3 regions of the Mesorhizobium sp. P3_A10 genome follow, and region 1 is predicted to be linked to each of the others. Evidence: predicted binding sites of a transcription regulator. Region 1 holds the regulator's gene; each other region holds the start of a gene.
What was found. The regulator PhoB, encoded in region 1, activates phosphate uptake and scavenging genes when phosphate is short. The targets are predictions, from matches to a motif close to TGTCATNNANCTGTCAT.
Positions count from the first base shown of each region.

Region 2: a site for PhoB is predicted at 1,905-1,921, ahead of ppk2 (polyphosphate kinase 2). Genes of this name have one in related genera too.
Region 3: a site for PhoB is predicted at 2,311-2,327, ahead of olsB (l-ornithine N(alpha)-acyltransferase). Genes of this name have one in related genera too.

Region 1 is NZ_JBFUFZ010000007.1:115,223-119,411, reverse strand. It holds gene AC1DXU_RS24345 (ROK family protein) at 1-1,243, shown strand, start outside; gene AC1DXU_RS24340 (hypothetical protein) at 1,527-1,922, shown strand; gene phoB (phosphate regulon transcriptional regulator PhoB) at 2,063-2,752, opposite strand; gene phoU (phosphate signaling complex protein PhoU) at 2,772-3,479, opposite strand; gene pstB (phosphate ABC transporter ATP-binding protein PstB) at 3,521-4,189, opposite strand, start outside.
Region 2 is NZ_JBFUFZ010000003.1:634,296-638,484, forward strand. It holds gene AC1DXU_RS16140 (dihydrofolate reductase family protein) at 48-692, shown strand; gene ppk2 (polyphosphate kinase 2) at 924-1,844, opposite strand; gene AC1DXU_RS16150 (aldo/keto reductase) at 2,058-3,101, shown strand; gene AC1DXU_RS16155 (glycosyl transferase family 90) at 3,123-4,091, opposite strand.
Region 3 is NZ_JBFUFZ010000008.1:159,724-163,912, reverse strand. It holds gene AC1DXU_RS26525 (hybrid sensor histidine kinase/response regulator) at 1-2,092, shown strand, start outside; gene olsB (l-ornithine N(alpha)-acyltransferase) at 2,391-3,266, shown strand; gene AC1DXU_RS26515 (MmcQ/YjbR family DNA-binding protein) at 3,273-3,635, shown strand; gene AC1DXU_RS26510 (trimeric intracellular cation channel family protein) at 3,639-4,189, opposite strand, start outside.

The DNA of each region.
Region 1 (4,189 bases):
GGTTGGTATCCGCCACGACGATTTGCGCCGCCGCAACCGGGCGATGGTGCTCTCGGCCGTGCGCCGCGCCGGCCAGCCCTCTCGGACCGAGATCGCGGCGACCACCGGCCTCAGCCATTCGACCATATCGGCGATCTCCTCGGCCCTGATCACGGAAGGCATCCTCGCCGAGAGCAAGGCCAGCGAACCGGTCTCGCTGAAACGTGGACGGCCGCAAGTCGGTCTCGGGCTCAATCCGGAAGCCGCCGCGGTGATGACCGTGGTGCTGTCGCTGAATTTCCTCTCCGTCGCCGTCATCGACTATGCCGGCCAGGTGGTTGCCGAGGAACAGCGCCGGCTGGACACGCTGACCACGCCGCGCGACGAGCTGATCGGCGAATGCACGGCAATCGTGCGGCGCCGGCTCGAGGATCCCGACCTCGACACCCACAGCGTCGCCCGCATCGCCATGGGCATCCAGGGCATCACCGATTCGCACGCCCGCGCCATGCTTTGGTCGCCGATCACGCCGCAGACCGACATCGCCTTCGCCGACATACTAGAAGGCGAATTCGGCATTCCCGCCACCATGGAAAACGACTGCAACATGATGGCGGTGGCACTGCAGTGGCGCGATCCGGTCCGCTACCGCGACGATTTCATCGCCATCTTGCTGTCGCACGGCATAGGCATGGGCCTGGTGCTGAAGGGCGAGCTGTTCACCGGCACCCATTCCTCGGGCGGCGAATTCGGCCACATGATCCATCGGCCGGGCGGCGCGCTCTGCCGCTGCGGGCGGCGTGGCTGCGTCGAGGCCTATGCCGGCAACTACGCCATCTGGCGCAACGCCAGGCAACTGGGCGAAGACGCCGAGCCGGTCGCTGATGTCAGCGACGCCGACATGCGGGCGCTCGCCACCGCGGCACGCGAGAAGGACGGGCCGGAGCGCGAGGCCTACCGCAAGGCCGGCGAAGCACTCGGTTTCGGCCTCGGCAGCCTGTTTGCACTGATCGATCCCGCACCCGTCGCCATGGTCGGCGTCAGCGCCGCCGCCTTCGACCTTATCGAACCGGCGCTGCGCGAGGCCATCGCCCAGACCGCCGGCGGCCAGCATTCGAAATCGATCTCCTTCGACACCGAGCCGAACGAATTGCCGCTGATCCGCGAAGGCTGCGCGATGCGGGCACTGAGCTTCGTCGACCAGGAGATTTTCGCGCCGGGCGGGCAGGCAAAGGCGGGCGCCATCGGGAAAGACGTGGCCTAAAATCGAAATGTCGGATCGCGACGTGGGATGGGTTGAGATTCAGGTCAGCCCGGGAACCACTCCACGGTGGCCCGAGCGAGCGCTCCTTAGCAAACTATTATCCGCATACCAGAGCTTCGTACAAACCGATAGACGAAGAGCAATGCAATGCTAGATTGCAGGCCACCATAGCCATATAAAAGAACGTGGTAGAATGTTCAATCACACGACAGCGGTATATCGGACTGGTCTACAGCAACCAGGCTTCCTCAAAAGCTAGATCAGATATCGTCCGGCACTTTTCTTGATCTCCGTGTTGCTATTGCTTGGCGGCACCGCCGCCGCCCAACACCCTGGTCCAGGCTGCCCGGTTGGCCAATTGATAGATGCCAGAGAAGCATGGGGGAAATTCACCTCCAATGATGAGGCGACGGGATTTGCCAGACGTAAGTTCCTAGCCCTTGGCGCGGAAGAGTTCACAAAATGGCTATCGTGCCAGAGCTTTGAAGTGAGCGTTAGTCCCGGCCGAGGAACGACGACGAATATTCAAGCAAGCTTTATGCCACTAAGAAAAGACGAAGGTCTTTGGGTGCCTAGTGGAGCTTACTACTGGCTATTCCCACCAGGCCGTCACTCCATAGAAGCGCATATCGAAAAGGGACGATTGATAGACATTATTGCTATCGCAGAGAGCGAATAGGGAGAAAAAACGATCCGGCGATCCGCAAGTTGTACCTCTCAGTCACTCAGATATCGGTCGCATTTTTTTCAACATCAAGCCGGACGAATGCGCTGACCACTTCAACGACACTGGATATGCTTCCGTCGAAACTGAAGGCTTTAGTCTTCGCGGATCGCGTATCCGGCACCGCGAATGGTGCGGATGACGTCAGGCATGCGGCCATTGTTGACCGCCTTGCGTAAGCGCCCGACATGCACATCCACCGTGCGCTCGTCGATGTAGATCGTCTCGCCCCAGACATTGTCGAGCAGTTGGCTGCGCGAGAACACCCGGCCGGGGTGCCGCATCATGAATTCGAGCAGCCGGAATTCGGTCGGCCCGAGCCGGATTTCGCTCTTCTTGCGATAGACCCGGTGCGATTCGCGATCGAGCACGATGTCGCCGACCTTGAGCACGCTGGACAGCACTTCCGGTTTGGCGCGGCGCAGCAGCGCCTTCACCCTCGCCATGAACTCCGGCGTCGAAAACGGCTTGACCAGATAATCGTCGGCGCCGGTCGACAGGCCGCGCACGCGGTCGCTCTCCTCGCCGCGCGCGGTCAGCATGATGATCGGCAGCCGCTCTGTTTCGGGCCGCATCCTGAGGCGCCGGCAAAGTTCGATGCCGGAAACCGCCGGCACCATCCAGTCCAGCACCAGAAGGTCGGGCACGTTTTCCTGCAAACGGATCTCGGCCTCGTCGCCGCGCGTCACCACCTCGACCTGGTAACCTTCGGATTCGAGATTGTAGCGGAGAAGCACGCCCAGCGGCTCCTCGTCCTCCACCACCATGATGCGTGGCGCGATCATCGACTGGTCACCTTTGTCGTCATGCCGCCGGCGCGGACATCGCCGTCTCGTCCTGCTTCGGCCGATTGGCGGGCAGTTGCGAGCCGGTCAAAACATAGTACGCATTTTCGGCGATGTTGGTCACGTGGTCGCCGATGCGTTCGAGGTTCTTGGCGCAGAACAACAGATGCGTGCACGCGGTGATGTTGCGCGGGTCTTCCATCATGTAGGTCAACAGCTCGCGAAACACCGAGGTGTATTTGACGTCGATGCGCTCGTCGTCGTTTCTGAGCTTGGCGAGTGCTGCCGCATCGGCGGCGGCATATTCCTCGACCACCCCTTGCACCTGGATGAGCACCAGCTGAGCCATCGCATCGATGGAATGCGACAGGTCACGCGGCGTGACGCTGAGGCCGACGGTGCCGACGCGCTTGGCGATGTTCTTGGCGAGGTCGCCGATGCGCTCAAGGTCGCCGGCCATGCGGATCGAGCCGACCACTGCGCGCAGATCGTTGGCCATCGGCTGGCGCTTGGCGATCAGCGTGATGGCGCGGTCGTCCAGCTCGCGCTGGCGCGCATCCATGATGGCGTCGTCGGAGACGACGCGCTGCGCCAATGCGTTGTCCGAAGTGAGCAGCGCCTTGGTCGAGCCGCTGACCATCGAGCCGGCGAGGTCGCCCATGTCGCGGATCAGCTTGCTGATCTGCCCCAGCTCTTCATCGAAAGATGCGACGGTATGTTCACCCATGATCCTAGTCCTCGTGCCTGAAACTTCGCTGCCGGAACCGCTCAGCCGAACCGGCCGGTGATGTAGTCCTGGGTGCGCTTGTCGTCGGGGTTTGTGAACATCTTATCGGTGGCGCCCTCCTCGACGAGGTAGCCGAGATGGAACATCGCCGTGCGCTGCGACACGCGCGCCGCCTGCTGCATAGAGTGGGTGACGATGACGATCGTGTAGTTCTGGCGCAGTTCGTCGATCAGCTCCTCGACACGAGCGGTGGCGATCGGATCGAGAGCCGAACAGGGCTCGTCCATCAGGATCACCTCGGGCGACACGGCGATAGCGCGGGCGATGCACAGACGCTGCTGCTGGCCGCCGGAAAGGCCAGTGCCGGGTTCCTGCAAGCGGTCCTTGACCTCGTTCCAGATCGCCGCCTTCTTCAGGCTCGACTCGACGATCTGATCCATGTCGGCCTTGCGCTTGGCCAGTCCGTGGATGCGCGGGCCGTAGGCGACGTTCTCGTAGATCGACTTCGGAAACGGATTGGGCTTCTGGAACACCATGCCAACGCGGGCTCTCAGTTCGACGACGTCGATGCTCTTGTCGTAGATGTCCTCTTCGTCCAGCGTGATCTTGCCGGTCACCCGTGCCGAATCGATGGTGTCGTTCATGCGGTTGAGGCAGCGCAGGAATGTGGACTTGCCGCAGCCCGAAGGGCCGATCAGCGCCGTCACCTG
Region 2 (4,189 bases), on a different contig from region 1:
TGGCTAACTGATTGCAGAATACAACCAGTTATCGAGGAGAACCCTTCATGTCCAAGCTGCGCGTCAATGCATTCACCCTGTCGCTCGACGGTTTCGGCGCCGGTCCTGACCAGACCCTGCAAAACCCGCTCGGCGTTGGTGGCGAAGAGCTGCACAAATGGATGATCGGCACCCGCACCTTCCACGAAATGGTCGGCAAGGATGGCGGCACCACCGATGTGGACGACCGCTTCACGGTCCGCAGCTTCGACAATGTCGGCGCCTGGATCCTCGGCCGCAACATGTTCGGACCGATCCGCGGGGAATGGCCGGACGACAATTGGAAAGGCTGGTGGGGCACCAATCCGCCCTATCATGTGCCGGTCTTCGTGCTGACCCACTACAAGCGTGATCCGATCGAAATGGAAGGCGGCACCATTTTCCACTTCGTCACCGGCGGCATCCATGATGCGCTCGACCAGGCGAAAGCCGCGGCCGGTGGCAAGGATGTCCGCGTCGGCGGCGGCGTCTCCACCATCCGGCAATATCTGCAGGAGAAGCTTATCGACGAGTTGCATCTGGCGGTGTCGCCGATGCTGCTGGGCAAGGGTGAGAACCTGTTTGCCGGCCTGGATATGCTTGAGCTCGGCTATCAGTGCACCGAGCAGGTGGCGACGGCGCTTGCCACGCATGTTACGATCAAGCGGGGGTAGGCCTCATCACAGTCGGGAAAGCAGCGATCCGTCGCGCCCCCCTCTGTCCTGCCGGACATCTCCCCCACGAGGGGGGAGATTGGCAGCTTCGTGGAAGGCGCTATTCCTGCAACGTCGGTGATTGGCGAAGACCAACGTGTCGTCTGATCTCCCCCCAAGTGGGGGAGATGTCCGGCAGGACAGAGGGGGGCGCGAAAGAATGCCGTCCCCTCATGTCTTCAGCGCAGACGCTCAATACTTCTCCGGCACGTAAAGTTCGCGCGGCAGGGTCTGGCGCTCATATTCGGGGTTGAAGACGCGCTCGGGCAGCGTGATCTCCTCATGCGGCACCTCCTCATAGGGCATCTGCTTGAGCAGATGATCGATGCAGTTCAGCCGCGCCCGTTTCTTGTCGTTGCCCTCGACGATGTACCACGGCGCCTCAGGAATGTTGGTGCGCGCGAAGGTCTCTTCCTTGGCCTTGGTGTACTGCTCCCAGCGCACGCGCGACTGAAGGTCCATCGGCGACAGCTTCCACTGCTTCATCGGATCGTGGATGCGCATCAGGAAGCGCATCTGCTGCTCCTCGTCGGTGATGGAGAACCAGTATTTGACAACCGTGACGCCGGAGCGGACCAGCATGCGCTCGAATTCCGGCACGTCGCGGAAGAATTCCTCGACCTGATCGGGTTCGGCAAAGCCCATCACCCGCTCGACGCCGGAGCGGTTGTACCAGGAGCGGTCGAACAGGACGATCTCGCCACCGGCCGGCAGATGCGGCACGTAGCGCTGGAAATACCATTGCGACTTCTCGCGCTCGGTCGGCGCCGGCAGTGCGACGACGCGGCAGATGCGCGGATTGAGCCGCTGGGTGATGCGCTTGATGACGCCGCCCTTGCCGGCGGAGTCGCGGCCCTCGAAAATGACCACCAGCTTCTTCTGGTGATAGGCGACCCAGGACTGCAGCTTGATCAACTCGGACTGCAAGGTGATGAGGTCGCGAAAATACTGCATGCGATCGATCGAAGGCGGATGCGCGTTCTTGTAGATCTTGGCGATCTCCATCGACAGCGCCGGTTCCGACATTTCCAGCTCGTAGTCTTCGTCGAGCGTGTCGGCCAGCTCCGCTTCAAGCCAATCCCTGGCCGGAGAATTCTGTTTTAACTCGGTCATTTGCGCTGCTCCGCTTGCCGGCTGAAGTGAAACCCTGAGCCGACTTGATATAGGCCGGCAATGACGGTTTTATTGCAGCCACCGGACGCCGCAAATCCGCGAGGCATGGTCGATCCGCCGCCGTGGCATGGCGACAAGCCGCTCGAATTGTCCTACAAATGCCGAACCCCTCGGGCTGCCCTGCCCTCCCCACCGAAATTGCGAGGATTTGACATGGAATACCGCACGCTTGGCCGTTCCGGCCTGAAAGTTTCGACGCTGACGCTCGGCACCATGACCTTCGGCGGCGCCGGGCCGTTCGCCGCCGTCGGCAATTCCGATCTCTCGGAAGCGAGGCGTATTATCGACAGCTGCATCGATGCCGGCATCAATCTCATCGACACCGCCAATGTCTATTCGAACGGCATTTCCGAGGAGATCATCGGCGAGGCGCTCGGCGGCAAGCGCAAGGGCGATGTGCTGATCGCCTCTAAGGCGCGCATGCGGATCGGCAAGGGGCCAAACGACGAAGGCCTGTCGCGCTATCATCTGATCCGCGAGTGCGAGAAGAGCCTGAAGCGGCTTCGCACCGATGTCATCGACATCTATTTCCTGCACGAATGGGACGGTGTGACGCCGCTCGAGGAAACCATCGCCGCGCTCGACACCTTGGTTGCGCAGGGCAAGATCCGCTATGTCGGCTGCTCCAACTATTCCGGCTGGCAGGTGATGAAGGCGCTGGGCATCAGTGACAGAAATCACCAGCCGCGTTTCGTCACCCAGCAGATCCACTACACGCTGGAGGCGCGCGAAGCCGAATACGAACTGCTGCCGATCTCGGTCGACCAAGGGCTCGGCGTGCTGGTGTGGAGCCCGCTCGCCGGCGGATTGTTATCTGGCAAGTACAATCGCGACAGCCCCACGGCCCGCCAGCTCAGCGGCTGGTCGGAGCCGCCGATCCGCGACGAGGATCGGCTGTGGCGGATCGTCGACGTGCTGGTCGAGATCGGCAAGGCGCGCGGCGTGTCTGCCGCGCAGGTGGCGCTGGCCTGGCTGCTCGGCCGTCCGGCAGTCAGTTCGCTAGTGATTGGCGGCAGGACCGAAGCCCACTTCAAGGACAACATCGCCGCGGCAAGCCTGGTGCTTTCCGAGGACGAGCGCAGCCGCCTCGACGCGGTCAGCAGGCCGCCACTGCTCTATCCCTACTGGCACCAGCAACTGACAGCCAAGGACCGCTTCGGTCCGGCTGATCTTGTTATCGACCGGAGCTGTGTCTGAGCGGTCTAGGGGGCAACGGCGCTAGCCCGAGATATAGCGCCAGATCTCGGCGTCGGGCTCCACCTGGCCGCTGAGCACGAAATATTTGTAGAGCACGAGCAGCGAGATCGCCTGCTCGGCCTGCTCGTAGCAGAACTTTCGGCAATAGGCGTTGGCGGCTGCAATGATGCGTTCGGCCTCCGCCGGATGCTGCTCGAAATACCGCATTTTTTCGGCAAGATCGGAGAAATCTGGGGCGAGCGGCACATAGTGGATATCAGCTTCTATCTGCTTTTCAGCGAACCAGGTCTCGTATGTCGGCGGCGGCATCAGGCAGAGCGAATTCGAGCTCATGATCCATTTGAGGTTGGTCGCCACATCATTACCTTCGAGCGAAACGATGTAGCGGTAGTGCCGCTGCTGTTCGATGCTGAGATATGGCTTGCGGTACGCCGCAGCGGTCGACTTGGGTGAGCCGACATCGCAGAACGGCAGATCGCGCACGGCCTCCAGGAACAGCGTGCGGATCGGATTGTTGAGTTCGCCGCGCCAGACCACGGCCGGACGCTTGTCGACAAAACGCATGGTGTCGGCGGGCATGTTGAAATGGCGGAACTTGTCGAGCTTCATCAGCACGGCATTGCTGTTGTCGTCCCGGATTGGCCGATCCTTGACGATCGAAGGTACCTTCGGCACGTCAATGACGTCGCCGAATTCCAGGTCGATCAGCAGGCCGGGATCGAAATAGCGGGCGAATTCCTTCAGGTCGTAATAATACATGCTCGGCCTGAACGGTATCCGGCGGACAGGCACCGCATCCGGGCTCGGCACGAAGGCGTGCTGCAACTTGTTGTAGTAGTCCAGCCGTTCGCGAACCGACGCGTCGGAAAGGCTTGCCTGGCGAAGCCGGCCGGCCAACCTGCTGCGGAACAATGCCTGCGGCGCCAAATCGCGCACGACGTTGCGTGCGTAGTAGAACACCTTGACTGCGTTGCGTAGGACTGTGGCCATCGGTCACTTGATCAAAACAGACTGGCGGCCCCAGCATTTCGGCGCCTCAAGTCTTTCCTACACCATTGTGCCGCCTATCTTGCAAGCCCGGAACCACC
Region 3 (4,189 bases), on a different contig from region 1:
GCTCTACATCACCATCTGCCTGCTGGCGACCGGCATGGCCGGCCTGCTCATGCACCTGCGCGCCAGCCGCACCGAGCGCCGGACAGTGGCCCTGCTCGACGAAGCCACGGCCCGCAGCCGCGCCGAGATCGAGACGCTGGCCGACCGCATGTGGGAGATGCAGGAGAGCGAGGAGCGCTTCCGCGGCCTGATCGACGCACTCGGCGACCTCGTCGTGCATCGCGACCGTGACGGCCACATCGTCTATGCCAACAAGGTTTTTGCCGGCCTTGTCGAAATCGATCAGCGCGACCTTGCCGGCAAGACCCTGACCGAACTCGGCATCGAGGTCGGCATCGTCCCTGATGCCGCCTTTTCGGATCATGAATGCCTGAGTTCCACCGACGTCGCCATCCGCTCGCCGGCCGGGCCGCGCTGGTTCTCGTGGATCGAGCTGTCGGTGCGCGACAAGGACTCGGGCGCCGTCTCGCATCGGGCGATCGCCCGCGACATCACCGCGCGCAAGCGCGCCGAATCGTCACTGATCACCGCCCGCGAACGCGCCGAATATGCAAGCCAGGCCAAATCGCGCTTCCTCGCCACGGTCAGCCACGAAATCCGCACGCCGATGAACGGCATCATGGGCATGGCCAAGCTTCTGGCCGACACCAATCTGTCGCCCGAGCAGCGGACCTATGTCAGCGCCGTCTCGACCTCGGCCAGCGCGCTGCTCGCTTTGATCGAGGATCTGCTCGACTATTCCAAGATCGAGGCGGGCCGGTTCGACCCGGAACCGCAGCCGACATCGCTGCGCGAAATCGCCGACAACATCATCGAACTGATGGCGGCGAAGGCCTTCGCCAAGAACATCGGCCTCGGCTGTCATGTCGAACCCGACGTGCCGCTGATGATCACTGCCGACCCCGGCAGGGTGAGGCAGGTGCTGCTCAACCTCATCGGCAATGCCGTCAAATTCACCGACAGCGGCGGCGTGCTGGTGAGCGTCGCACGGGCGCGCACCGAGACGACCGACCGCATTTGCTTCATCGTTGCCGACACCGGTCCCGGACTGCGCGAGGACGACATGGAGCGCATCTTCGAGGAATTCGAACAATCCGACGGCACGTCGACCCGTGCGCATGGCGGCGCCGGCCTCGGTCTTGCCATCTCCAGGCGCCTGGTGGCAGCCATGGGCGGCACCATTTCGGTGTCGAGCCGGCTCGGCGAAGGATCTGAATTCGTCTTCGAACTCCCGGCCATAGCAGCCACCGAGGCACCGCAAAACCGCCAGAGCATTCTATCGGGCCGGCACGCGGTGATCGTGTCGAAGAACGCCATCGAGGCCGATGCCATCGCCCGCACCATTCGCGCCCATGGCGGCGCCGTCAATCTGGCCGCAACACCGGCCCAAGCGGCGCCTTTTGCCACGGACTGCGACGTGCTTCTGATCGATGCAGCCATGGAAGACAGCGATGGCCGGCTGCTCAAGCGCCTGCGCCAAAGCGGCTTTGCCGATTGCGAGGCCATCACGCTGATCGCGCCGACCGACCGCGGCATGCTTGGCGAATTCCGCGCCAGCGGCTACGCCACCTTCCTGGCAAGGCCGGTGCGCGGCGAGACGCTGTTGCGCGTGCTTTTGACCAGCCATGCCCCGACGCTGCCCCAGCCGCAGCCGGAAAAACGTGGGGCGGCCCCTTTCATTCGTGCCCTCGGCGGCCGCCGGCAAGGCCTGTCGGTGCTGATCGCCGAAGACAACGACATCAACGCCATGCTCGCCCGCGCCACGCTGGTGAAGGCCGGGCATCGCGTGAAAGTGGTCGGCAACGGCAAGGCCGCGGTCGAGGCCGTCACCGAGGCCGGGCTCAAACACCGTTTTGACGTGGTGCTGATGGACCTGCACATGCCGGTCATGGACGGGCTGGATGCGATCGCCGCCATCCGCCGCCACGAGGAGGAAATGGCGGTGCCGCCGGTGCCGATCATGGTGCTTTCCGCCGACAGCCAGGAAAAGACCCGCCACGCCGTGCTCGCGCATGGCGCCAGCGGTTTCGTCACCAAGCCGCTCGATCCCGACGCTTTGGTTCACGCCGTCGAGGGCCAGGTGGCCGCCTGAAATGGCTTCCTGCAACTACGCTCCGCAGAAAATGTAGCCGGCTGACGGCCTTGGAGTGCGGCGCGTCTCATGGCACGCGCACCGACGTTACAGCGCCTTTGGCTTGACGCATGATCCCTCGCGGAACCGAAGGCGGGCGCGGCAAAACAGATTTCGGCTGCCGAAGTCACGCGCCAGCCAGCCGACGAAGTATTGCCCAGCGGGCCGTATCACGGTACTGTCACAATCCTGTTGCACCTACACCGTATCCCCGTGCCAAGAGGGATGGCTCGAAGGAGAATCACTCGTGCATACAGTTATGCCGGAATGTGACACTCGGCCGAACGCCAGCGGCGCACTGCTCGCGGGGCGTAGCGCCGATTCCGTCATAAAAGGCGCTTCACTCGGCCGGATCGGCAACCTCGAAGTGCGGCTCGCCCGCAACGAGGCCGAGATCGCTGCTGCCCAGGAAGTCCGCTACCGGGTATTTTATGACGAGCTTGGCGCCAGGAAGGACCTGTTCAAGGCGCAGGACCGCCGCGACGCCGACCGGTTCGATCCGCTCTGCGACCATCTGCTCGTCTTCGACACCACGCTCTCCGGCCCCGAGCATCGCCGCATCGTCGGCACCTACCGCCTGCTGCGGCAGGAAATCGCGGCAACCGCAGGCGGGTTCTATTCCGAGGGTGAATTCGAGCTGACCAAGCTCATCGCCCGCCATCCCGGCCAGCGTTTCCTCGAACTCGGCCGCTCCTGCGTTTTGCCGGAATATCGCTCGAAGCGCACCATCGAGGCGCTGTGGCAAGGCATATGGGCCTATATCAAGCACTATGAGATCGGCGTGATGACCGGTTGCGCTTCGTTCCACGGCACCGTGCCGGCGGCGCATGCCGAGGCGCTCACCTACCTTGCCCATCACTGCCGGACCAATTCGGCCTGGGACGTACGCGCGGTCACCGGGCGCTATTGCTCGATGGATCTGATGCCGATCGAGGCGGTCAACGCCAAGGCAGCCATCGCGGCGATGCCGCCGCTGGTCAAGGGCTATCTGCGCGTCGGCGCCCGCATCGGCGACGGCTGCGTCATCGACCGCGAATTCTCGACCGTCGACGTGTTCGTCGTCATGCCGGTCAAGGAGATCGGCGCGCGCTACGTCAACTACTATGGCGGGGAAGCCCAGCGCTTCGCCGCCTGACCCCCCTTGAGCAACGATCTTTCCGGCGCCTTCCAGAAACTGCAGCTTGCGACGCGCGGTCTGCCGAACGTTATCGAAACCACATCCTATGGCACGCCGGCGCTGAAGGTCGGCAAGAAGCTGCTGGCTAGGGTCAAGGATGCCGAAACCATCGTCCTGATGTGCCCACTGGACGAGAAGGAGATGCTGCTTGCGGCAGCCCCCGACCTCTATTTCGAGACGGATCACTACAAGGGCTGGCCGGCGATCCTCGTCAGGGTACATCTGATCGCGCCCGACGAATTGCGCCACCGGCTCGAACGCACCTTCATGACGCAGGCGCCCAAGACCCTGCTCAAAGCCTGGCAGGCTGCTCGCGCAGGACAATGATGTTCAAGGAATGTCTTCCGGCCGCCGGCCGGGCCGGCTCTTGTAGGACGGAAACGACCAGCCGAACTTGAGCGCGCCGCCGCGCACCAGGAAAGCCGCGGCAAAGCCGGCGAGGCCTGAGGCGAGTGGTGGCAGCCCGGCGAGATCGCCAAGCGTAAACAGCGCAGCACCGGCAAGCGCCGCACTGACATAGATCTCGGGTCTCAGCAGCACCGATGGCTCGCCGGCCAGGATATCCCTAAGAATGCCGCCGAAGGTGGCTGTGAGCATGCCGGTGATGACCGACACAACAGGCGAACCGGTGATGGCCAAGCCCTTGGCGGCGCCCATCACCGAGAACGCGGCGAGGCCGACGGCATCGAGCCAGAGCAGCAATTTGTAGCGGGATTCGACACGGTGGGCGCTAAAGAAGACCAGCACGGCAACCACTGCGCAGATCAGCACATAATCGCGGTTGGCGACCCAGAACACCGGCAAATTGAGGATGACGTCGCGAAACGTGCCGCCGCCGATGCCGGTGACGCTGGCCAGGAACAGAAAACCGATAATGTCGA